4 regions of the Planococcus sp. SSTMD024 genome follow, and region 3 is predicted to be linked to each of the others. Evidence: riboswitches for the same ligand, from Rfam matches in the RefSeq annotation. Region 3 holds a riboswitch; each other region holds the start of a gene.
The links. Region 3 has a riboswitch for thiamine pyrophosphate ahead of thiT (energy-coupled thiamine transporter ThiT). Riboswitches for the same ligand answer to the same signal wherever they lie in the genome.
Positions count from the first base shown of each region.

Region 1 (6,099 bases), on a different contig from region 3:
TTCCGTGAAGCCGCCCGCTCGAAAGCAGGCGACGAAGCCTTGATCAAAGGCGCAAAAGCATTGGCCCAAACAGGATACCGTTTGCTCACTGAACACGCTTTATTGGCGCAAGTCAAACAAGCCCACATCCGCTCACTCGCCGCCAAACAGCAAGATTAAAAACCAGCGCCCAGGCGCTGGTTTTTCTATGTATTTCGAATTTCGTGTTAAAATGGAGTCATTACATACATAGGAGGCTCTACCATGATCGAAAACTTGATCGAACGCCTGATTCGCTACGCCAAAATCGACACACAATCCGATTTTGAAAATGACGCAACTCCCTCTACACCTGGGCAATGGGATTTACTCGCTGAATTGGAAAAAGAAATGAAGAGCATCGGCTTAGAGGAAGTTGAAGTGGACGAGCACGGCTATTTATTCGGCACATTGCCGGCGAACACCGAAGAACAGCGCCCCGTTATCGGTTTCCTGGCACATGTCGATACCGCGACCGACTTCACTGGAAAGGGCGTCAACCCACAGCGCATCGAAAATTATGACGGGAAAGACATCCCATTGAACGACAAAGTGACGATGAAAACGGCTGATTTCCCGGCACTGCAAAACTACGTCGGGCATACTTTGATCACGACAGACGGCACGACTTTGCTCGGGGCCGACAATAAAGCGGGAATTGCCGAAATCATGACGGCAATGGAATATTTGATCGAACATCCTGAAATCGAACACGGCAAAATCCGCGTCGGCTTCACGCCGGATGAAGAAATTGGCCGCGGCCCGCATAAATTCGATGTCGCCCGTTTCGGCGCAGATTATGCGTATACAATGGATGGCGGGCCGCTTGGCGAGCTTCAATACGAGAGCTTCAATGCCGCGAGCGCGAAATTGACTGTCCACGGAACAAGCGTCCACCCCGGTTCCGCGAAAGACAAGATGGTCAACGCCATTACGGTCGCGACGCGCTTCCAGGCAGAAATGCCATCAAATGAAGTGCCTGAGAAAACGGAAGGCTACGAAGGCTTTATCCATTTGAACAACTTCAATGGTTCCGTGGAACAAGCAGTGCTTCAGTACATTGTGCGTGATTTCGATAAAGACAAATTCGAAGCGAAAAAGCGCCATATGGAACAAGTGGCTGCTGCATTGCAAAAGGAATTCGGGGAAGAAGCGATCGAACTCGAGCTCGAAGACCAATATTACAATATGCGCGAGAAAATCGAACCGGTGATGGAAATCGTCGACCAAGCCGAACAAGCGATGAAAACATTGGGCCTGTCCCCCGATATCATCCCTGTACGCGGTGGGACGGACGGATCCCAATTATCCTATATGGGCTTGCCGACACCCAATATCTTCACAGGCGGCGAAAACTATCACGGCAAATTCGAGTTCATCTCCGCTGAAAATATGGAAAAAGCGACTCAAGTGATTGTGGAAGTCGCAAAAACCGCAAAATAACTGATTTGCCCTGTTCATTTCCCGGGAAATCTTTTCAGCACAAAAAGCAGCGGCTCAATGCCGCTGCTTTATTTGTTTCATGCAGTTTTTAGGACTCTGTTAATAGCGCGTCGATTTTTTGGTCTTCAGCCAAATACTGGTCGAGCAACTCTTCCAGTTCCTTTTGCTTATCAACACTGGTCAAATCCACACCATACCAAGCTTGCAATCGCTCTCTCGTCAACCGGTACTGTTCCACGCCTGCTCCTGTGTCGAAATCAAATTGGATCCACTCTGCATTGTCGATCAGCGCAAACAAATAAGTCGCATTATGAGCCGCCGTTTCCTTATCGGATGAGGAAGTCTCCGTCCAATCGTAGAAAACGTTGATACCGTATGGCTGTTCTTTAGTCTCGAGTTTTATTCCTGTGAAATTTTCCGCAGCCGGCAGTTGGATAATGGTGTTGACGACGGCACTGTTATTCCCCACTGCGGCCCCTTCGTACTCGAAGAGATCCGGTTCCTCAGCCGCAGGTGAAGGGCTGCATGCGCTGATAAGAAATAGCGGAGCGGAAAACAGAATAGCCGCGGCAAGCATTCTCCCCAATTCAAGCCCTCCTCTCCACCATGTGTATATGCCGCATTCTTCCTCTTAAAATTCGATGCGGTCGATTTTTGCGCCAGTCGATTCGACGCCTTTCATGTATTTGATGCGTTTCTGCACAGCCGTTTCGTTTACTTGTTCATCCGCGTGGTAGGAAGAACGTACCATCGGGCCGGCCTCGCAATGCTTGAAACCTTTCGCCAATGCGATTTCCTTCAATTCCTTGAATTCATCCGGATGGTAATAACGGACAACGTCCAGATGCTTCAACGTCGGCTGTAGATACTGGCCGATCGTCATGATGTCGACTTTGTGTGCCAACAGGTCATCCATCGCTTCGATAATCTCTTCTTTCGTTTCCCCGAGCCCGACCATGATGCTCGACTTGGTCGGCACATGAGGCGCGATTTCCTTGACCCGCAGCAGCAATTCCAGCGAACGGTCGTATGTCGCTCTCGCACGGACACGTTTGGTCAGGCGGCGCACCGTTTCGATATTATGGTTGAAAATATCGGGCTCGCTGCTCATCAACATGTGTAAGCTTTCGTAATCGCCTTTCATATCAGACGGCAAGATTTCGACGGTGGTTTCCGGCATTTTCCGGTGAATCGCACGGACGGTTTCCGCAAAGACTGCAGCCCCGCCGTCTTTCAGATCGTCCCGGGCGACTGCTGTGACGACGACATGCTTCAAGTTCATGATTTCCGTCGACTCCGCTACACGCTCCGGCTCGCCCCAATCCAATTCGTTCGGCAATCCGGTTTTGACGGCACAGAACCGGCACGCTCTTGTGCACGTATCCCCCAGGATCATGAAAGTCGCAGTGCGGCGTTCGCTCCAGCATTCATGGATATTCGGACACTTCGCTTCTTCGCATACCGTGTTCAATTTTTTCTCGCGCATCAATTTCTTCAAGTCATTATACGTTTCGTTCGTGTTCAGTTTCACTTTCAACCATTCGGGTTTACGTTCACGCTGCTTTGTTTTAGTCATCGCATAAGTTCCCCTTTCTCTTCTCGTCTGTGGTTCCATTCTTCGCTTGCATATTTGGCTTCGAGCATGCGCACCTCTTCCAGCAGCTCGGCTGGTGGCTCGAATTTTTCCAAACGAATGCCGAGCCCTGTTTCAAATCCCTCTTTGAATGCCTTTTGCGCTTCATCGAAGCTTGCCGGTTGTTGCATGAGCTCGTTGATCGCTACGGCGCGTGTGCGGAAAGCTTGACGCGCTCTTTCCTTTACCGCTTCACTCGGGTAGACGAACAGTTCAAACAAGCGGTCCTCATTAAGCTCCAACGGAATTGAACCGTGCTGTAAAATGATGCCTTGTTTCCGTGTCTGCGCGCTTCCTGCCGCTTTTCTACCCTCAACAGTCAATTCATGCCAAGACGGTTCTTCAAAACATACCGCCGAAGATTCTTTCGGCCGCTTGGCTTCAGCGGCCAGCTGTGCTTGAATCCCCAAATTGCGGTAGCCTTCAAGCAGGCCGCGGGAAATGACCAAATATGCTTCTTTCACTGATTTCGGCATAAACGGATGGTGCTCTGGAATCACCACACTATAAGTCAATTCCTGTTCATGAAGTACGGCTTTGCCGCCGGTTTGCCTTCTAACCAAGGGAATGCCCATTTGCGCGGCTTTTTCGAGATCGATGCTGCCATTCAATTTCTGAAAAAATCCCACGGAAATCCCAGCCGGCACCCAGCCGTAAAACCTCAGGATAGGCCTCATGCCCGTCTCGCGCTGCCAATTCATCAACGCTTCGTCCATTGCCATATTATAAGCCGGCGTGCAAAATCCCGACTCCATGTACCCCCATGTTTCCTCCAAAAAACTCAACTCCTCTCAGCTTCTGCGCGACTTCCAAATTCCATAAAAAAACACCGCTTTCCCATGGGAAAGCGGTGTATGCAGACAAAGGAAGCATACGTACCACTTCCCTACGCTGGCATGGTCCAGATCAGGTTCAAGGAGTCCAAGCATTCGCTCATCTCAGCCAGTCAATTCCGGCTCCCCCAGTGGTCAGCTATGTATAGTTCTTCTAGAGCTTAACATCCATTTCAAGAAATCACAATATACTAAATAGTATTTTCTTTATCTTTTTATCCAATTTATTCAAAAATATCCAAAAAAAGCTTTCCCTATGCGCTTCTGCGGTTTCGGGAAAGCTTCGCTATTAAATAATGGTCTTGCCATTCTGCGCCAAAGCAAAGTGAATGCTATGTTGAAGCGTCCGGAAGCATTCATAGCCCGAGAGGTCTACGCCCGCTTCGGTAATTGTCATGCTGGTGGACGGCGAAATCCCCGCCAGCACTGTTTTCGTACCGATCAAACCGGCTGCAGAGCCCAACTTTTCGATCAGCATCGCCGCATGCTGGTTGAAGCTTTCGTTCAACCCCGTTAAATCAAGCAGCAAGTAATGCGCTTTGTATTTCGGCAAATTTTCAAGCGTTTTGATCAATAATTCTTCGGCACGCGCTTCATCGTAGCGTCCGAGAAGTGGAACGACCACAATATCTTCCAGCACTGGAATAAGCGGAGAAGAAATGTCCCGGATCATATCATGAAGATCCGCCGTTTTTTCATCCACCAACTGTTCGAGTTCACGGATTTTCTCCGATTCCTTGCGGCGTGCCAGCGTATGAATGTTCTTTTCGATCGTTTCGTCCGATGGGAAATAGCGAATCAAGCATTCATCATGACCTTCAATCTGCGAGTGGATCACTTCATACCAAATGCTGCGGTTCAATAGCGAGCTGAAGATTCCCGCATAATGGGCCGGCAGAAAACTGCCGCCGGTCTGTTTCCCCTGTGCCAGATTGATCTGATATTCCCAACTATTTTTCAGCGTCACTTCCAAGGTGCCGGCTTCCACATCCAAATCGCGGATTGACGCCACTCCCCAGCCAGCTGATGCGTATGTATTGGTAATGAGGTCGGATGCTTTCATCACCGAAATCCCGCCCATTCCATGGAAATAATCTCCGACTACCTGGCCTTGGCGAAACCCAGTCGACTCCAACACGACAGCTGCCGCTTCTTCCCCCGAAATTTCCTCGATGGAATCGAAAAACATTTTCATCGCTGTGGACGTCCAAAACAGCACAGAATTTTGCCCTTCGAACAGGAAGCGCCCTTGCGAAAGGTCCCATTCAAAATCCAAGCCGCCCACGTTTACACTCGTTTGTTGCGTCATTGTACAGCCATCCTCCCTATTTAGTCCTATTGATTAATCATACGCCAGCCCAGTATCTCCAGCAAGTTCAAATGTTTTAAAGCACGCTGATTAAGGAATAGATAGAGAAGAACGCTAAAGGAGAGGTGCTAACGATGGCAGAAAAAGACCGTTTCAATGAAAAAAAACGAAAAACAAGCGACGGAGCTCCAATGGACAATCCTGAGCAAGTGAAGACAGATAAAGAAACCATGACAGAAATGCACGAAGAAGAAATGAACGTAGATTCGATTCCTTTGGAAGACTTGAAGCAGGACATGAAAGACGAAAAGAATCCCCGCGGTACAAAAGACGATTCAGCCAGCGAGGAAAAACATCCCGAATGACCTCTTCTGCGGGCAACACGCCCGCAGTTTTCCTGATAGACGATATTACTGCAAAGGAGAGAGTTGAATGGCACAACAAGAACTGAAACAGCAAGCATTGAAAATCTTGGAAGACAGCATGATCGGGACTTTGGCGACGATCAAAGACAATAAGCCGCATTCCCGTTACATGACCTTCTTCAACGACGAGTTTACTTTGTATACGGCGACAAGCAAGCAGACGCAGAAAGTGGATGAGCTGGAGAAGAACCCGAACGCCCATATCCTGCTCGGCTACGAGGGAGAAGGCGTCGGTGATAGCTTCCTTGAAATCGAAGGGCAAATGTCATTGCGGGATGACCGCGAGATGATCGACAAAGTATGGAATGAACACTTGACCGGCTGGTTTGACGGTCCGGAAGACCCGAACTTGATCATCCTGGCCATTACGCCAACGCGTGTCCGTTTGATGAACCGCAAAGGCAAAGATCCCCAAACAATCGAACTATAAAAAAAAGC
Region 1 covers NZ_JBGGNS010000022.1:617,029-623,127, reverse strand. Annotated here, with positions in the region: gene AB9R92_RS11940 (M20 family metallopeptidase) at 1-159, shown strand, start outside; gene pepT (peptidase T) at 244-1,461, shown strand; gene AB9R92_RS11930 (DUF4825 domain-containing protein) at 1,550-2,038, opposite strand; gene lipA (lipoyl synthase) at 2,093-3,037, opposite strand; gene AB9R92_RS11920 (lipoate--protein ligase family protein) at 3,034-3,849, opposite strand; TPP riboswitch at 3,961-4,067, opposite strand; gene AB9R92_RS11915 (STAS domain-containing protein) at 4,217-5,236, opposite strand; gene AB9R92_RS11910 (hypothetical protein) at 5,371-5,601, shown strand; gene AB9R92_RS11905 (pyridoxamine 5'-phosphate oxidase family protein) at 5,669-6,091, shown strand.
Region 1: it holds a riboswitch for thiamine pyrophosphate, as region 3 does, so the genes downstream of both, AB9R92_RS11920 (lipoate--protein ligase family protein) here and thiT (energy-coupled thiamine transporter ThiT) in region 3, are expected to answer to the same signal.

Region 2 (6,099 bases), on a different contig from region 3:
CCCGACACGCCTGCCCGCCAGACCATTTCGGCGTTGCCCGGTTCGATGCCGCCGATGCCGATGACCGGCACATTCGGGTATTGAGCTTTCACTCGAACAATTTCTGCGACACCCGCAGGCGGTTTTGCATCGCTTTTCGTGCGCGTTCCGAACACCGGCCCCATCCCGAGATAGGTGGCGCCGCATGTCAGCGCTTCGTTCGCTTCCTTGACCGAATGCACCGAAACACCGAGCGCCATCGATGCGCCGATCCGCTTCCTCACTGCCCCGCAATCCATATCGTCCTGCCCGATATGGATGCCGTCCGCTTCGATTGCGCAAGCCAAGTCGACATCGTCATTGACGAACATCGGCACAGCGTATTCACGGCATAAGCTCTTGCACTTGGCGGCGAACTCCACGAGCGCGTCATCCGTCAACGCCCCGCGCCCTTTTTCGCGCAGCTGGAAATGGGTGATGCCCCCTTGAAGCGCTTCTTCAAGCAGCGCGAGCGGCTCTTTAGTACCGGCGTTTGTCGTACCCATTAGAAAATAAATCGCTGGATTCCCGAACAAGATGAACAACCTCCTTTACTGATGATTCCTTATAGGCTGCATGGTGCGTCGGGCCGTGGCCATGGCCGATGTGAAGCGGATACGCTAGAGCTGCCTGGATGAATTCTTTTGCGGTGAATAAGGCTTCTTCTACCGATTTGCCTTTGCCGAGTTCGGCTGTCAGCGCCGCTGAAAAAGTGCAGCCCGTCCCGTGCGTCTGTTGGGTCTGGAGACGTTCTGAGCGCAGCAAGATCACCGTGCCTTGACGATCCAAATAAAAGTCTTCCGCAACGTCAGGGTCACTGCTGTGGCCACCTTTGATGATGACGGCTTTAGCACCGATCGATAAAATCGCTTCCGCTGCCTGTCTGCGTGAGGCATCGTCTGTGATGTCCATGCCGCTTAACACTTCTGCTTCCGGGATATTCGGCGTGATGATGGCAGCGAGCGGCACAAGCATCGTTTTGATTGCTTCGACCGCTTCCTGCTGCAATAAAGAAGCGCCGCCTTTGGCGATCATGACGGGATCGATGACGAGGTTTTCCCAGCCGTGGCGCTGGATGCCTTGTGCCGTTTCTTCGATGATGCCGGCGTCAAACAGCATGCCGGTCTTGAGCGCGCGGATGTCGAAGTCCGTCCCGATGGCATCGAGCTGTTCTTTGACCGCTTTTCGGTCCATCGGGTAAATGCCGTGAACGCCCAATGTGTTTTGGGCGGTCACCGCCGTTACCGCCGAGCAGCCGAATGCGCCGAGTTCCTGGAAGGTTTTCAAATCTGCTTGTATGCCCGCTCCTCCGCCCGAATCGGATCCCGCGATTGTCAGTACTTGCGCTTTAGCGTCCATAAAGTGCCGCCTCCTGTCGTTTCGATAGTTCGTCCAAAAAGGCCATTTGGAATGTTCCCGGGTTCAAGGCGACTTTCGACGCGCGGCTTCCTGCATTCGCATACATCTGCAAGCCATACGCAAGCGCATCAAGCGGGGCAGATTCTTCGTCGGTCAAGAATGCGGCAAGCACCGCACTGAGCAAACAACCCATTCCAGTGACCGACGCCATCATCGGGTCTCCGCCTGTAATGTGCTCGGTGCGTTCACCGTCCGTCACCAAATCACGGCTCCCCGTCACCGCGACCAGCGTTTGATGTTCATCGGCCACTTGTTTGGCGATTGTTTCCAAATCCACTTGGCCTTCCCCGGCATCGACGCCGCGCGCTTGCCAGTCCGCTCCCGCAATGGCCGCGAGTTCACCGGCATTGCAGCGGAGCAGTGTGATGTCGAGTTCCGCAAGCAATCGCTTCACTGCCTGCAACCGGTAGCTCGTCGCGCCGGCACCGACCGGATCGAGCACGACCGGGATGCCTTTTTCCATCGCCGCGCGTCCTGCGATGAGCATGCTTTCAAATGAGCGTTCCGTAATCGTTCCGATATTGAGCGATAGGGCATCGGCGTGTCCCGTGAGTTCGGCCACTTCCTGCTGTTCGTCGCCCATGACCGGCGAGACGCCGAGTGCGAGTAGGCCGTTTGCCTGAAAGTTCGAGACGACGTGATTGGTGATGCAATGAATCAATGGTTTTTTTGCGCGCAATTCCCTAATCATGGCGAACACTCTCCTTTTGAGCCGGCAGCTCCCAAGTTTCCATTGTCCACGCCTGCTGCCAGAACTGCCATTCATAATAACTGCTTCTTCTGAAGCGCGTTTTCAATTCCTTACGCCGCTCTTCCGGCAATCCTTCTGCCAATCGGTCCATCCGTTCGATTTGTTCATTCACCAGTTCCCCGAACCATTCGGAGCCGTATGTGCCGATCCATTTCTGGAAAATCGGTTCCTCGGGCGTTGCGGTCTTCAAGCGTTCGCCGATTTCGTAGTAAAGCCAGTAACACGGAAGCAAGGCTGCGAGCACGTCGGCCAGATCGCCTTCTGCCGAACGGTACATATGCGAGACATATGCATAAGCGTGCGGCGAGGGTTCGAATAGTCTCCAATCTTCCTCGGTCACCCCGAGCAATTCCATAAACGATTCATGAAGCGCGAGTTCCGCGGCGCAGGTCTGTTCCGCGTGATGCGCAAATGACTGTGTGGTCTTAAGGTCTTTGGCTTTGGCCGCACCGATCGCCTGTACTTTTGCAAAATGCGTCAGGTAATACGCGTCTTGCATAACATAGAATTTGAAAACGTCGAGCGGCAAATCGCCTTTCGCGATGCCTTTGACGAACGGGTGTTCAAAACTGGCGTCCCATAAATCTGCACATTCCAACCGGACTTCTTTACAAAATGTCATGTCGCTCTCTCCTTTTTTGGGCAAAATAAAACACCGCTTCCCAGGTGAGGAAGCGGCGATAAAGGTCAGCTGTAGAAATTGGAAAAAGGCTCACAATTCGCCCACTTCCCTACGCTGGTATGATCCAGATCAGGTTCAAAGGGTCCGGACTCTTGTCCGTCTCAGCCAACATGGCTCCCCTAGTGGAATAGCGATATTTTTTTATTGTCGGCAATAGAATACCATAGCTGGCCTGCGAATTCAAAACTTTTCGAAATTAAGGGTTTGGTTGGAATCAAGATTGCGGGAGATTGATCGTCTGGTCGGTGTCGGGTTAATCATATTATTGGCGGCTAGCCGAAGCCTCCCTTGGGGTTGAGTTTTTGCAATGGGCCACTGAATTGGCGAAAGGCAGTTGAACCGATTCATTTGCGACGCATCAGCTTCCGCATTCCCTTGCAATTTCGAGGGAAGAAGTGAGTGACTTTGTTGCTTCATTCGCATGGATTCGCCCGCTTAGCTGCAGTGGTGGGTGGGAGTAAGATTTCGGTCGGCTTGTTTCCCGCTGCATTTTTTTCTACCCTTTCACCGCATCGACGGATAACGCAAACGGAGCAGGCGGTAGAGGTTTTGAACGACGGCTTTGCCTAAAGCGTACGTCGGAATCACCAGGATCATTCCGACGAGCCCTGCCAGGTTGCCTCCGATGTATAGGAGGAAAATGATGGTTACGGGATGGACCGATAATTTTTTACCCATGACATTCGGTGAAATGAAATTGCTTTCAATCTGCTGGATGATTACGATGGCGATCAATACCCACAACGCGAGAATCGGGTCCTGGAAGAAGGCCACGATGATCGCCGGAATCGCTCCGAGGACAGGGCCTAAAAAAGGGATGACGTTCGTGAATGTCGCAACGAGCGCCAAAATGATGGCATAGTCTACCCCGAGTATTAGATAGGCGATATAACAAAACACCCCAACAAACAAACTGACAATCGCCTGGCCCTGGATATAAGCACTGAGGTTTTCATCCATGTCGTGAAGGATTTTGGCCCCTTCTTCCCTCGAATCTTGCGGCAAAAGCTTCAGGAAGCTAACCGGCAATTTTTCGCCGTCCTTCAGTAAAAAGAACAGCACAAAAGGAACGACGATAAGGGAAGTCAATGCACTGATCAGCACGCCCGTGAAACTGAGGATGTTTGAACCTAGGCCCGTCAGCATTTCCCGGAAGTTGTCGGCGATGACAGCAGGGTTTAAATCAGGCAAAAAATCCTGTTCTTGGATGTAACTCCACCATTGACTCGACAAGGCGGCATTTGCCTGATTCTGGACTCCCCGGACGATAGCTGGAAAGTTCTCCACTAGTGACTGGATTTGGCGGAAAATGAGCGGGCCGACCCATAGCGAAAAGCCGATGAGCAGACCGATGAACGCCGCGAAAATCATCAGGATCGCGACGACCCGCGGCATCTTTCTTGATAATAGCTTGACGAGAGGCCTGAAGATATAAAACAAGATGCCCCCGATGATGATGATCGGCATCAAGGTGGAAAATGCCACACCGATCGGGTAGAAAACAAACGGCACCCGGGCGGCCAGATTGATGATGGCGAAAATCACAAGAATGTACATTAGAAAGCGAAACGATTTTGTCTTGGGCATTTCGATTCTCCTTTCCTCTGATTCCATTTCTTTGACTGGTCCGGCGGCGGCCTTGTCATCTACAGTCGGCCATCAGCTGAAAGTCGCTTCCTTGTTCAATGCTCAGTTACACTATTTTTAAAATTTGTTTCGCGGAAAATGGCAAGCCGGCTTATCTGTTTCAATTACTATAATATTAATTACACTTCAACACATCAAACACCTTTAAACTTGTGGGCGCTTGGAACTCTTTATCATTTTTACCCAATAAAAAAACAGCCTGGCCGATTAGCCAAGCTGTCTGTTCATTCATTTCCAAGGTTTCTTATAATATGATGCCATCAAATGAAAGCACTTTAAATTTCCTCCACACGCTCGATCTGATAATCCCCGTACTCATCAATCACGATGGTGTAGCGGCGGCGATGGTCGATCGTCCCGGTCTCGCCGTTTGCTTCGTGGTAATTGAACACAGCGCCTGCCTCCACATATGCGGCATCTCCTTCAATCTCGACGGAAGTTACTTCCGGCACGACTGAATCGAATACGCGGCCCGCTGCTGAATACTCCTGCACAACACTGTCGACTGCTTCAACTGCCTGGCTTCCCGGTACCAAGTAAGAAGAATAATAATTCAGTTTCTCGTCATTCATCGAATACGGCAACAAGTCATAATAAGCCTCGATGAAACTCGACAACAGCGCCTCGTCAAAATACGCATCCTTCACGGACGGTTCGACCAATTGCGAATCGGGAAACGGTTCCGGGTTATTCGCCCAGCTGTCCAATAATTCCTTTTTCAAATAAAGCGGAATCGCATAGCCGATTTCGGGATTGTCCTCGAGCATGACCGAATTGATGCCGAGCACTTTTCCGGTGCTTGCATCGAGTAATGGCCCGCCGCTTGAGCCTTGCTTGATCGGGGCATTCATTTCGTACAAATCCGTATAGACAAAGACTTCCGAGAAATCGACGCCGGTATCGGTAATTTCCCCTTCGGTCGCAGTGTTCGCCGCGTTTTCAGGACTCCCGATGGTGATGACCGGTGTCCCGATATCCACCGCTTCCATCTCCTGCTCAAGCGGCTCTTTTCCTGCGAGGTCCTCGACACGCACAAGCGCCAGATCTTCATCGAGCGATATGCCGATCACTTTGCCCGCAAACTCCTGCCCGTCGCTATTGACGAGCGCGATAAACGTCGCATCGCGCACGACATGGGCGTTCGTCAAGATATCGCCTCGGTCGTTGTATAAAAAGCCGGAGCCTTGCTCGAAATCGGTATAGATCGTGTAGACATGCGTCTTGGCATTCGCGATCATCACCGCTTTTTCCTGAGCCGCCGTATCGACCGGCGAATCCGCCTGCCCGGTTTCAGTTGCGGGCGGTGCTTCCGTATCTGTCCCTCCGCAAGCCGCGAGAATCATCGCTGACAGGAAAACCATCAGCCAGTGCATCATCCGTTTGTCCATAATCTCAACCCGCTTCCGTTAATGTGAGTTCATTATAGCAAGCCATAATTGAAAAAGGAACGGGAAAGGACATTGAATGGGTGGGAATGTAATTTCCGTTGCACGCCCGGCATTGAACGGCGGGAATCAGAAAAGCTGCCTTGGCACTCTGCTTTCGCAGCGGCCAAGGCAGCTTTTACCCCGTTATTTTTCTT
Region 2 covers NZ_JBGGNS010000022.1:839,220-845,318, reverse strand. Annotated here, with positions in the region: gene thiE (thiamine phosphate synthase) at 1-554, opposite strand, end outside; gene thiD (bifunctional hydroxymethylpyrimidine kinase/phosphomethylpyrimidine kinase) at 499-1,377, opposite strand; gene thiM (hydroxyethylthiazole kinase) at 1,367-2,128, opposite strand; gene tenA (thiaminase II) at 2,121-2,810, opposite strand; TPP riboswitch at 2,900-3,001, opposite strand; gene AB9R92_RS12875 (AI-2E family transporter) at 3,375-4,457, opposite strand; gene AB9R92_RS12870 (S1C family serine protease) at 4,793-5,905, opposite strand; gene AB9R92_RS12865 (acyltransferase family protein) at 6,089-6,099, opposite strand, start outside.
Region 2: it holds a riboswitch for thiamine pyrophosphate, as region 3 does, so the genes downstream of both, tenA (thiaminase II) here and thiT (energy-coupled thiamine transporter ThiT) in region 3, are expected to answer to the same signal.

Region 3 (6,099 bases):
AATAAACTGTCGAGCTCCCATACTTCCGGATATGTATTTGTCATCTTTTTTCCCCCTGCAGTCACGAATTTTCAAAATACATTAATAAGTATAACATCTCCCTTCACGGAACGGGAACGGCGACTGCCTGCCACTTTTCACGATATCGCCATTTTTCAAAAACTTCCTGCACTTTCTTGTTGGTCGTGCGGGCTGGCGAGTTTATACTGATATTTGAGGAGGGATTTCATATGATTCGCGTACTGCTGATGACCTTGGCATTTATCGCCGTCGTCACCATGAATGCCTTGGCGAATATACTGCCGATCAACGGTCAGACTACCGGTGAAATCTCCGACCGTGTGCCGGTTCTCTTTACGCCGGCCGGTTATGCATTTTCCATCTGGTCCGTTATATATATTTTATTGGCTATCTGGATTATCGGCTTTTGGCTGCGCTTGAAAAAAGGAGTGCACCCTTCAGCAAAAGTCTCAATGTATTTCATCTTGAGCGCTGTTTTCAATATCGCTTGGCTGCTTTGCTGGCATTATGAGTTCTTTATTTGGTCGATTGTTTCAATGATTGCCTATCTATTGTCACTGATCGCTTTGTACTTGGAATATGGAAACGACGAACGGGGCTTTACGGAACGTTTGCCGATCTCCGTCAACCTTGGCTGGATCAGTGTCGCGACCATCGCCAATATTAGCTATGTTTTGACTTTCTACAGTTGGAGCGGCTGGGGGCTGAGCGATCAATTGTGGACGGTCATCATGCTGACGGTTGCGACCGCATTGGCGCTTCACATACGCTTCCACCATTCAGACATTCCACTGACTTTGGTGTTCATCTGGGCATTCGTCGCGATCGCCGTCCGCCACGGCATGGACGAGATGCTGGTCAGTACGGCAGCTCTATTCCTGAGCGGCGTTTTACTGACCGGCATTCTGTTGATCAAGAAAAAGCCGGCAAAAACGGGTATGACGCTATAAAAAAACAACCATCGACTGATGGTTGTTTTTTTGTATTCGATGATTTTATTTTTCGAGTTTCGTCAGCAAAATCGGTTCGCCTTTTGTGACAAGTACGGTATGTTCGATCTGTGCGACGAGCGATTGGTCCGGCGTGATAAAGGTCCAGCCATCGCCTGATTCGATGATATGCTCGGCCTTTTGGGAAATAAACGGCTCGACTGCGAGCACCATGCCTTCTTTCAAGATCGTCGTTTCCCATGCATCGTAATAATTAAGGATATATTGCGGTGCTTCATGAAGCGATTTCCCAACGCCATGCCCGGTCAAGTTCTTGATGACGAACAAACCTTGGTCTTTCGCTTCGCGTTCGACTGCTTTGCCGATCTGGTTCAGTTTGGCGCCGGCTTTCACTTTCATCATGGCGCGTTCGAATGCGGATTCCGCCGCTTGGCAAAGCTTTTCTTTCGCTTCGTGCCCTTCTCCGACCACGAATGAAATGCCGGTGTCCGCGAAATACTCCCCAAATGATCCGGACACGTCAATATTGACGATATCGCCGTCATTGATAACGCGCTTACCTGGAATCCCGTGCGCTACTTCTTCGTTGACACTAATGCACGTATAGCCTGGGAAATCATATTCCGATTTCGGAGCAGAGACCCCGCCCCATTCCTTGAATAGGCGGCCCCCAAGTTCATCGAGTTCTTTCGTCGTGATGCCGGGCTTCACGGCCGCTTTCATCGTTTCGCGGATTTCCGCCACCATCTGTCCGGCTTTTTTCAAACCTTCAATATCTTTTTCATTAGTCGCTATCATACTGACCCTTCTTTCAAACTATTCTATTTGAGCATTATAACATAGAATAAGCCGCTCTCGCCTCTCATACCTTTTGAGAATTCCCATAAATAACCAATAAAAAGCACTCATTATTTTCTTTATCCACTTAAAAAACCGCCTAGCTATAGGCGGTTTTGATCATGCATCCGGCTGTGTCAGCCGCGGCGCTGTAATGAACAGCAACGAGCAGACAATTGCCGCAACGATTGCAACGGGAATCATATAGGTGGCGTTATAGACCGCCGAATAGATGAAGACGTTACCTTCCGCAAACATGCCGAAGAACAGGATGCCCGTAATAACGTGAATCACATAACGGAGAAACGAACCGATCAAGACGCCAAGTGCGACCATGGCAATGATTTTCCCGGTCTTTCTCGCCTGTACGGCCTCCAGGTAACGGTCGCGCACAATCGCCGCGAACCCGACAACGCCATACGCCAGCAAATAATCCAAGATGACTTGCATGACGACAAAGCCGAACGATAGCGGCGCAACCGAGATGAACCCCGTGACGATCTGCAGCAAGCCCACCAACAGCCCCGTGACGACACCGGCTGCGACGCCCCTCCGGAATGCCATCAACACAATCGGTATCATGACCAAGCTGACCGATCCCCCTTGCGGCATGCGAAAGGCGATAAAATCCAATACAAAGCCGAGAGCTGCAAAAATCGCAATTTCGACCATTAACAATACACGTTTATTTCTCATTCAAACTGCCTCCTTTTGGATTTGCACATCACCAGAAGGGCCGTTTTTACACAGAACTATAAAGAAAACGGCGCCAGGATAGATCCTGGCGCCGCTTGGGCCGGTTTTCCATCCACATCCCTGCGCAAGCATTAACTTGCAGGTTCGAAGGGTAAGAACTTAATCGTTCACTCTCAGCCAAAGCTCCCCTTGTGGTGTATACAATTATTCCGCTATTATGTGTATTGTACACAACGCGCACTTCGCATGCAAGGCTGTTTCAACCAAACGGATTAGGGTAGTTAGAAACTAGCAAACTTTGTGGAAGGTGGTGGAGGCAGTTTGAAAACTGCCGGATCAATGATTGATTTATTGAAGGATTTAATAAAAATCGAAAGCGATACGAAAGAAGGGGCGAACGAAGCGCTGCTGTTCTGCTCTGCCTGGCTCAAAGCGAAAGGCGAAGAAGTGGAAGTCCATGATAATGACGGCTACCTTATGCTGACAGCAGCCAAAGGCCAAGGCGCTGAAAAGATCATCTGGAACGGCCATGTCGACGTCGTGCCGGGCCATAAAGAACAATTTTCCCCTATCGAAGAAGGCGACAAACTGTATGGCCGCGGTTCGGCCGACATGAAAGCGGGAGTCGCTGCGATGATGCAGGCATTTGTTGAACTCGACGCCTCTGAATTGCCGCGCGAAGTGCATTTGCATATTGTCACCGACGAAGAAATCGGCGGGCGCAATACATCGAAATGGCTCGTCGACCAGGGCCATTACGGCGATTTCGTTATTTGCGGCGAGCCGACCCATTTGAAGATCGGCTTGCAATCGAAAGGCATCTTACGAATGGATTTGACGTTCAAAGGCAAACCGGCACACGGCTCGCGCCCATGGGAAGGCATCAACGCCATCGAATCGGCGATGAAATTCCATGCCGGCATGAACGATTTGCCGTTCCGCAAAGAATCGACCGAATACTACGAGGAGCCTTCTGTCAACCTGCCGATCATCAACGCAGGCGACCGTTATAATGTCGTGCCGGAAATCTGCACAATGTCCTACGATATCCGCTTCATGCCCGGACAGGACAAAGACGAGATCGTCCGCCAGATGAAACAACTGGCGGAGAAACTCGACGTCGACATGGAATATAAAGCGAGCGGTTCGACCCCTGCCTTGACGACGACGGACGACCATCCGTACATCCGGACCTTGATGAAGGCGGTCGAAACGACGCTTTCGGAAAAGCCGGTGCTGTTCGGCCAGCACGGTGCTGCCGACACCCGTTACTATGCCGAAAAAATCGGCGGGCAAGGCGCCATCGAGTTCGGGCCGAGTGGAGACGACTGGCACGGCAATGCTGAATACGTCTCTATTTCAAGCGTTCAGTCCTATAAGGATATTTTGATCGCGCACGCCACCGCCCCGACAGATGTTTAATAAGAGCTGAAAACGGGAAAACTCTACTAAACCTCAATACGAAAAAATGAATGGAGCGATAAATATGGCTATTGGAAGACTTGTCCGATCTGCGATTAAATATGGGCCGATTGCATACCCAATCATCCGCAAAGTGATGAATAACCGCAAAAAGAACAACGCAAACAATGAAAACGATGCACGCAACCGCAGCGACTCACGAAAAAGCCGCTGAACGATAAAAGCCCGAGAAAATAATCCATTTTCTCGGGCTTTTTTTATTTGACTTGAACTTCTAAATGAGTGGCAATGCCTGGCGAATCGCCAGATAATCAAGTTTTTCGCCTTGAAATGCCTTGGCGGCAGACTCATCCCCTGAAGCATCTTCCGTAGCAGGCGATTCTTCCGCTTCATCCGCTTCATCTGTCGACTCTTCCTGTTCCTGCATTTGCTGGATTTCCTCGAAAGTTACAGGCGCCGGTTCCGGAAGCTCTGCATCCTCCACTTCAAACCCTTCCCCGTAATGCTCAAAGAAAGCGTTTGCCATCTCCTGATAGCCCTCCACATTCGGATGGACGTCACCGGAATTCGGGACGAGTTCGACCGCATCCTCACCGAAACGGTCGGCTACATCGACAAATGTCGCGCCGGCCTGTTCCGCTTCCTGCTTGAGAATGGCGTTTAATTGTTCCAGCTGCCCCGCCGTTCCTTGTTTTTGGCTGTCCCTGGCGTGCGGATAAGCAAAATAATAGCCCATGACATAGATATCCGCTGTCGGCGCAAGCTCTCCCAGTTCAGCCAGAATCGTTTCGACATTTTCACGCGCTGCATTCAATGCGTAATCTGCCTGGATCTCTTCAAAACTCAAAGCGCCTTCAGCGGCATTTGCTTGCACGAGGCGCAACAAATCATTCGCGCCGGCAGACACCGTGATGACGTTCGCCGAGCCCAGCAGCTCTTTTGCTTCATCCGACTCGATGCTTTCCAGGACATCGCTTGTAGTGAATCCAGGAAATGCCAAGTCTTTCGAATAGAACGCCAGTGGCTGGTTGCGTGTCAATTCCTGCGCAATCAAATCTGAATAGCCGCTGTCGATTGACCGGTTCGGCGTCTGGCCTGCCGCCAGTGAATCGCCAATCGCCACATAAGCGGCAGGTATTTGCGGCTCTGCAGATACCGGGTTTCCAGCCATTAGCAAAAGCCCTGCCGCCACCGCACTCATCGTCTTTTTCATATGCTCACCTCGTTAGAATGCCCAATTTCCTTTACGGAAAATTGCTTCGGTTTTGCCGTCTTCCGTAATGCCGTCAATATCCATCTCGCTCGAGCCAATCATGAAATCTTCATGGACAATCGATGTATTCAATCCGTAATCTTTTAATTGCCCGCGCTCTAAGTCTTTTCCGCCTTCGAGGCAAGTTGGGTAGGAATCGCCGATAGCCAAATGGTTTGATGCGTTTTCGTCAAATAAGGTGTTATAGAATAAGGTGCCGGAAGCCGAAATCGGCGATTCAACCGGCACAAGCGCCACTTCCCCAAGATACGCGGCACCTTCGTCGGCTGAAATCAATTCATCCAGCAGTTCCTGCCCGACTTCTGCCTGCGCTTTTGTAATACGGCCGCTTTCAAAGTCCAACGTGAAGCCATCGATGATATTGCCTTGGTAAACGAGCGGCTTCGTATTGCGCACGGTGCCTTCGACTTCCAATTTAGCCGGCACGGTATACACTTCTTCAGTCGGCATATTGGCGATGAACGGCACATTGTCTGGTGTGCGGGAAGCGCCGCTCATCCAAATATGGCCATCTGGCAAGCCGATCGTCAAATCGGTTCCTGGCGCACGGTAATGCAATTTTCGGTAGCGCCGTTCGTTCAATGCGGCCGCCCGCCGTTCCAGGTTGGCGATGTGTTCGTGCCACAATGCGACTGCGTCACCGTCTCCGATGCGCACGGTCTGAAAAATCGCTTGCCATAAAGCGGCCATCTGGTCCTGTTCGTCCGGGAACACTTTTTGTGCCCATTTTTCGGAAGGGATCGCGACGATCGACCAAGCGATCTTATCGGATCCGACAGCCTGGCGATAGCGTTCCAATGCCTTTCCAGCGGATTTTTGGGCATCGCTCAGCCGTTTTGCCGGAATGCCGGTCAGCAAGTCCGGGTCTTCTGCGTCAATCCATAAGAATGCGCCTTTTTG
Region 3 covers NZ_JBGGNS010000005.1:42,566-48,664, reverse strand. Annotated here, with positions in the region: gene AB9R92_RS00920 (M3 family oligoendopeptidase) at 1-44, opposite strand, end outside; gene AB9R92_RS00915 (tryptophan-rich sensory protein) at 231-971, shown strand; gene map (type I methionyl aminopeptidase) at 1,017-1,769, opposite strand; gene thiT (energy-coupled thiamine transporter ThiT) at 1,929-2,504, opposite strand; TPP riboswitch at 2,605-2,704, opposite strand; gene AB9R92_RS00900 (M20 family metallopeptidase) at 2,844-3,926, shown strand; gene AB9R92_RS00895 (hypothetical protein) at 3,991-4,140, shown strand; gene AB9R92_RS00890 (SGNH/GDSL hydrolase family protein) at 4,201-5,139, opposite strand; gene AB9R92_RS00885 (aminopeptidase) at 5,152-6,099, opposite strand, start outside.

Region 4 (6,099 bases), on a different contig from region 3:
GCCTTGGCGTTTTGTTGTTATCGACAGCGCAGAAGGAAAAGAAAAGCTTGCGCCGCTGGCATCTTTCAACTTGGAAAAAGTAATGAGTGCGTCAGCTGTCATCGCCGTATTCGGCGACCTCAAAAACATCGAGTACGCAGAAGAGATTTACGGAAAAGCCGTAGAACTCGGTTATATGCCAGAAGAAGTGAAAGAATTCCAAGTCGGCTACTTCAAACCTTTGTATGAAGGCATGTCCAATGAGCAGATGAAAGACATCGTGCTATTGGACTCAGGGCTTGTATCCATGCAATTGATGCTCGTTGCCCGTGCATTCGGCTACGACACCAACCCGATCGGCGGCTACGACAAGGAAAAAATCGCTGAAACGTTCGGCCTGGACAAAGAGCGTTATGTGCCAGTCATGCTTCTCACGATTGGCAAAGCCGCGAGCGAAGGCTTCCAGTCGTACCGCTTGCCGGTCGAGACGACCACGACCTGGAGCTAAGCCAGCCGACCTTGAGTATTCGGGATGTATGTATTATATTTGACTGGTCAATGAATAGTGGGCACAGCTATCAATTGACTTCATCGATCATTTAGGAGGTCTTTCAATGCCGTGTTCATTTTCAAAGCAGGAACAAGTGCTGCACCAGTTTAAGGGCCTGACCAATCAAATCAGCCCGAAGTTCGAGCGCTGCACGGGTATCAGTGCGTCGCGCTATGAATTATTGTCCCAACTGTATAAAGTGGACGAAATCAACCAGTCGACGCTTCAAAAGTTAGTCAATATCGACGGCGCCGCGATTACGCGCCATTTAAAGCAGCTGGAAGCGAGCGGCATGGTTACGAAGCGCAGAAATCCAGAGGATAACCGCGTAATCTTTGTCAGCCTGACCGAGGAAGGCCGCGAGCGCATTGTCGAATACCGGAATGAAAATACGGGCTTCGTCAAACAATTGCTCCACGATTTCACGTCTGAGGAAGTGGATGCGCTTAGCGACATGCTCCAGCGCATGCAAGACAATATCATTGAATATTAATAAATATAAATAAAAGGATGGCGAAATGAAATGTTGATTATCCACGCGCATTTGCAAGTGAAACCGGACCAAGAGCAAGCCTTTTTAAACGAAAGCAAAATTCTGATTGAAGCATCGCGTAAAGAACCAGGCAATATTCAATACGATTTGGTGAAATCGGTCGAGCAGGAAGGCCATTTCATGATGGTTGAAGTATGGAAAGATGCACAGGCGATCGAAGCCCATAACTCGAGTGAGCATTTCACGGCATTCTCCAAAAAAGCGGCCGGGTTCATGAGCGCGCCGATGGAACTCAAAGTCTATAGCGGTGAAGCTGTCCAACTGTAAGGAAATCTTGTTTATACAAACGAGATTTCAGACAATGCTTGAACTAATCTGTCAACTGTGACAAGATAGACATTGAAAGACAAATGCTAATTTCATAAAACACATGTGGGGGAATCGGTGTTGCCGATTGAGAGAATATCCGTGAGATATTGACCCTTGGAACCTGAACTGGCTAATACCAGCGGAGGGAACATATTCAAATCGGTCTATTCTGCGATGATATGCGCCCAAGGTTTCCATAACCTTGGGCGCTTTTTGGTATCCCCAATTGGATATGTCCCCTGATTCAGCTCCTGTAATCATTTTTTATGAGTTAATTCAGAGGGGGAAACAAGATGAAAAAATGGACGATTGCCATCGCACCGGTATTGCTGATGGCGGCATGCACAGAAGAAGCGGAAAATCCGGGGAGCGATGTGGCGAATGAGCAACAGGAATTACAAGAAGTGACGATGGTCTTGGATTGGACGCCGAACACCAACCACACCGGCTTGTATGTGGCACAGAAAAAGGGCTATTTTGAAGAGCAAGGGCTCGATGTCGAAATCATCTTGCCGGGAGAAGCAGGTGCCAATCAATTGGTCGCCTCCAACCAGGCGGAATTCGGCATCGGGGCACAGGAAAGCTTGACGGAAGCGAGAGTGCAGGGCATCCCGATCGTCTCGATCGCGGCGATTATCCAGCACAACACCTCCGGATTCGCATCACCGAAAGCCAAAGCCATCGAGTCGCCTGGCGATTACGAAGGGAAAACCTACGGCGGCTGGGGAGCTCCGGTCGAAAAAGCGGTGCTTGGGTCCATCATGGAGCAAGACGGGGCCGATGTGGAAAATGTCGACATCGTCAATATCGGCAATAGCGATTTCTTCACGGCCGTCGAGCGCGACATCGATTTTGCGTGGATTTACTATGGCTGGACAGGCATTGAAGCCGAGCTGCGCGGCGATGAATTGAACATGCAGTATTTGACGGACTACTCGGACCAACTGGACTATTACACCCCGATCCTGATGACCAATGAAAACATGATCGCAGAAGATCCGGAAACGGTTCGGGCATTCACCAAAGCGGTATCGCAAGGCTACGAATTCGCCATCAATGAGCCGGAACAAGCAGCGGACATCCTGATCGAGTCGGTACCGGATTTGGACCCGGAACTGGTGAAAGCGAGCCAGGAATGGCTATCGCCGAAATATCAGGACGATGCCGTGAAATTCGGCGAACAACAAGAGCAAGTGTGGGCGGATTACGCTGACTGGATGTTCGACAATGGCTTGCTGGATGAAGAACTGGACGTCGAGCAGGCATATACCAATGAATTTTTACCGGAGGAGGAAAACTAATGGCCAATGCATTACTAAGTATTCAAATCATCCCGAAAACGAAAAACGGAGAAGACGTCATTCCATATGTGGACAAAGCAATCGCCGTCATCGAGAAGTCAGGTGTCCCATACCAAGTCAATCCACTGGAGACGACGATGGAAGGGGATCTGGAGCAGTTGTTTTCAATCGTCGAAGAAATGAACGAGGCGATGATCGAAGGCGGCAGTTCGAACGTTATCTCCCAAATCAAAGTGCTGTATCAGCCGAGCGGCGCGTCGATGGATAAATTGACGGAGAAATACCGGCCGTGATGTTTGTGCGAAAAGGATGGAGACCGGTTCTGGTCCTCATCCTTTTATTGATTATCTGGCAAATGCTGGTGCCGCTGTTTGAAGTGCCGGACTGGCTATTGCCGACCCCTTATCAAATCGGGCTGGAAGCGGTAAATAGTTGGCCAAACTACAGCGGGCATCTGATTGCGACGATCCGTTTATCGGTTCTCGGCTTTTTCATCGGATCGGCGATCGGGCTCGGCGTCGCGATGCTCCTTCATCTCGTGCCGAAACTGCGGGAGACTTTTTACCCTTTGCTGATATTATCGCAAAACATTCCGATCATCGTGTTGGCGCCGCTGTTGGTCATTTGGTTCGGCTTTGGCTGGCTGCCAAAACTCATTATCATCATTCTCGTATGCTTTTTCCCGATCACCATCGCGGCGCTCGATGGATTCAGGCAAACGAGCGGCGAATTGCTGCACTATATGAAAATGGCAGGAGCCAATAGGCGCCAGATTTTTTGGAAGCTTGAATGGCCGCATGCGATGCCGTCGATTTTCTCAGGCTTGAAAATCGCGGCGACCTATAGCGTCATGGGCGCCGTCATATCGGAGTGGCTTGGTGCGCAGGAAGGCATCGGCGTCTATATGACGCTCGCCTCGTCGTCGTTCCGGACGACGCAAGTATTTGTCGCGATCCTGTTGATCATGTGTTTAAGTATGCTGTTTTTTGCGGCGATCGTGTTACTCGAAAAGCGGGTCATCCGCTGGAAAACGAGTGGGGGAGGGAATCCGAATGGCTGAATTGGCGATTGAGCACTTATCGAAAAGCTTTGACGGGACCGACGTGCTAAAGGAGCTTTCATTGAAGATAGCAGAAGATGAATTTGTCGCCGTGCTCGGCCCTTCCGGCAGCGGCAAAAGCACGTTGTTTCATTTGATCGGCGGGCTTTACGAACCGGATGCGGGAGCGATCCTGTTGGGAGGCGAGAACATCAACGGCCAAAAAGGCTCTGTCAGCTATATGCCGCAAAGCCCGTCATTGCTCCCGTGGCGCACCGTGCTGGACAATGTTTTGTTGGGAGCTGAACTGGCAGGACACAAAGATCAGCAAGCGGGAGTGCAAATGATGGAGAAAGCAGGGCTCGCAGGATACGAGCAATCCTATCCGCACCAATTGTCGGGCGGCATGAAACAACGCGCCGCCTTTATCCGCAGCCTGTTGAGCCCGCAGCCGCTCATCTTGCTGGACGAACCGTTTTCAGCTCTCGACGAATTCACCCGTTCGGAAATGCAGAAATGGCTGCTTGACATTTGGCAGCACAATAAACGCGCGATTCTCTTCGTCACCCATAATATAGAAGAAGCGCTGTTTCTCGCAGACCGCATCCTCGTGTTGTCGGAAAAACCTGCGCATGTTGTTGCTGAGTTTACAGTGGGTTTCGAGAGGCCGAGAGCACAAGACATCACGTTGACAGAAGAATTTTTAGACTACAAGAGACGGATTTATAAAGTATTGCAGGAAGGTGTAACAAAATAGTAGCGATGCAGGCTGTCGAGAAACCTCGATGGCCTTTTATGGTCCCTCTTCCGCTTCAACGATTATTGTTATTTCGCCAGTATTCCTCTGTACTTAATCAGGGAAGAGCAAGTCCTTCTGTTCATCCAGGTTTCCCGTCAGCCATTTTCTCAACAGGCGATTGAATTTCGTAGCTTGCTGAACGGGCCAATCATGTCGAGCATTTGTGATTAACATGCCGACAGCATTCGGCATAACAACAGGAGCCATGTTAACCGAAGCGATTACCGCGCGCGACTCGTGCTCTCCAGCTGCAAACAGGACGGGCTTGCGAAAAGAACTGTACGATGCGTCGAGGCGGAACCGAATGATTTCCTTAAATATGGCTTCATATGTCTCGCGCGTTAGCAGTTGATAATTGGAGATGAATTCAGGGATCTTTTCAGGAGGCAGGCGGTAATGTTCACGGGCCTGCTTTTCGAGATGCGATGTATTGTGAATGTTCCGCTGCACAGCGCGTGATTGCAGTTTCAATAAAAATCCGTAACGCAACGGCTGGACAGTAATGCCGCTAATGAAGAGGGTGAGTACTTTATCAGGGAAATGCTTAGCCAATTCCAAGGCGACATGCCCTCCTAAAGAAAGTCCCACTACATGGACAGCTCGACTCTTAATAACTTGATGGGCAATTTGTTCGGCACTATCCGCTAAACTGACCCAAGGTATAGTGGCACTTTTCCATGTCCAGGCAAATCGACCATAATTAATTGGCGATCGGAAAATGCGTGTTCTTGTTGCCACCACATCCAACTGCTTGCGCCAAGCCCGTGGATGAAGAGTATGGGCTCCGCTTCAGTAAACGTGGACTCTGAGTAAGCGATCATATTGGACACCCCTCTGTTTCATTGTTTAAAACCAACCGGCCAAATGGTTCATATCCCAAAACTAAGGCAGACTTCTAGGGTAGCTTTGAAGTGACCAAATAGCGCAGCAGGGTTATAAAACGTAAAAGACGACATATTGCTTTTATCATTCCCCACTTTCGAAGTTTTTATCGTTTTACAGAAACACTGAAAAACTTTCGAATACCCGAACGAAATTGGAACCAGGCGCTTGGATTGTAGTTTGCCTACAAACTTGAAAATAAAGCTAGTCAAAACTACGGAAAGTGAATTCCAGTGGATGAGAAAAATGATAAAATATCATCACAATACTTCTCGGGAGGGGCAGCGATGGACACCTGGTTTGGTGCAAGATCCGATTATCCGTTCGAGCTTTTTTCCATAAGCCATCTAGTGGTATTGGCAATCGCTTTGACAGGGTTCCTTTGCCTGGTCCTTTTGAGGGATAATTTAGCCGCTAAAGACGCCTTGTTCCAGCAATTGCGCTGGCTGTTGTTTCTTGTCCTGTTCATCTCTGAAATGTCCTATCAATATTGGGCCATCAGCCACGATTATTGGAGCTTCAATCGCTATATGCCGCTTCATTTATGCGGCGTCGCTTCTGTCACTGCCATGGTCGGGTTAGTGACTTTGCAGCAATTTTGGATCCGTGTGTCGTTTTTCATCGGCATCGTCCCGGCCGCACTGGCACTGGTGACACCGGATATGCCTTATGATTACCAACATTACC
Region 4 covers NZ_JBGGNS010000019.1:61,886-67,984, reverse strand. Annotated here, with positions in the region: gene AB9R92_RS04175 (nitroreductase family protein) at 1-487, shown strand, start outside; gene AB9R92_RS04170 (MarR family winged helix-turn-helix transcriptional regulator) at 594-1,022, shown strand; gene AB9R92_RS04165 (putative quinol monooxygenase) at 1,053-1,349, shown strand; TPP riboswitch at 1,447-1,556, shown strand; gene AB9R92_RS04160 (ABC transporter substrate-binding protein) at 1,685-2,692, shown strand; gene AB9R92_RS04155 (thiamine-binding protein) at 2,692-2,985, shown strand; gene AB9R92_RS04150 (ABC transporter permease) at 2,985-3,752, shown strand; gene AB9R92_RS04145 (ABC transporter ATP-binding protein) at 3,745-4,488, shown strand; gene AB9R92_RS04140 (alpha/beta fold hydrolase) at 4,582-5,142, opposite strand; gene AB9R92_RS04135 (alpha/beta fold hydrolase) at 5,175-5,351, opposite strand; gene AB9R92_RS04130 (YwaF family protein) at 5,700-6,099, shown strand, end outside.
Region 4: it holds a riboswitch for thiamine pyrophosphate, as region 3 does, so the genes downstream of both, AB9R92_RS04160 (ABC transporter substrate-binding protein) here and thiT (energy-coupled thiamine transporter ThiT) in region 3, are expected to answer to the same signal.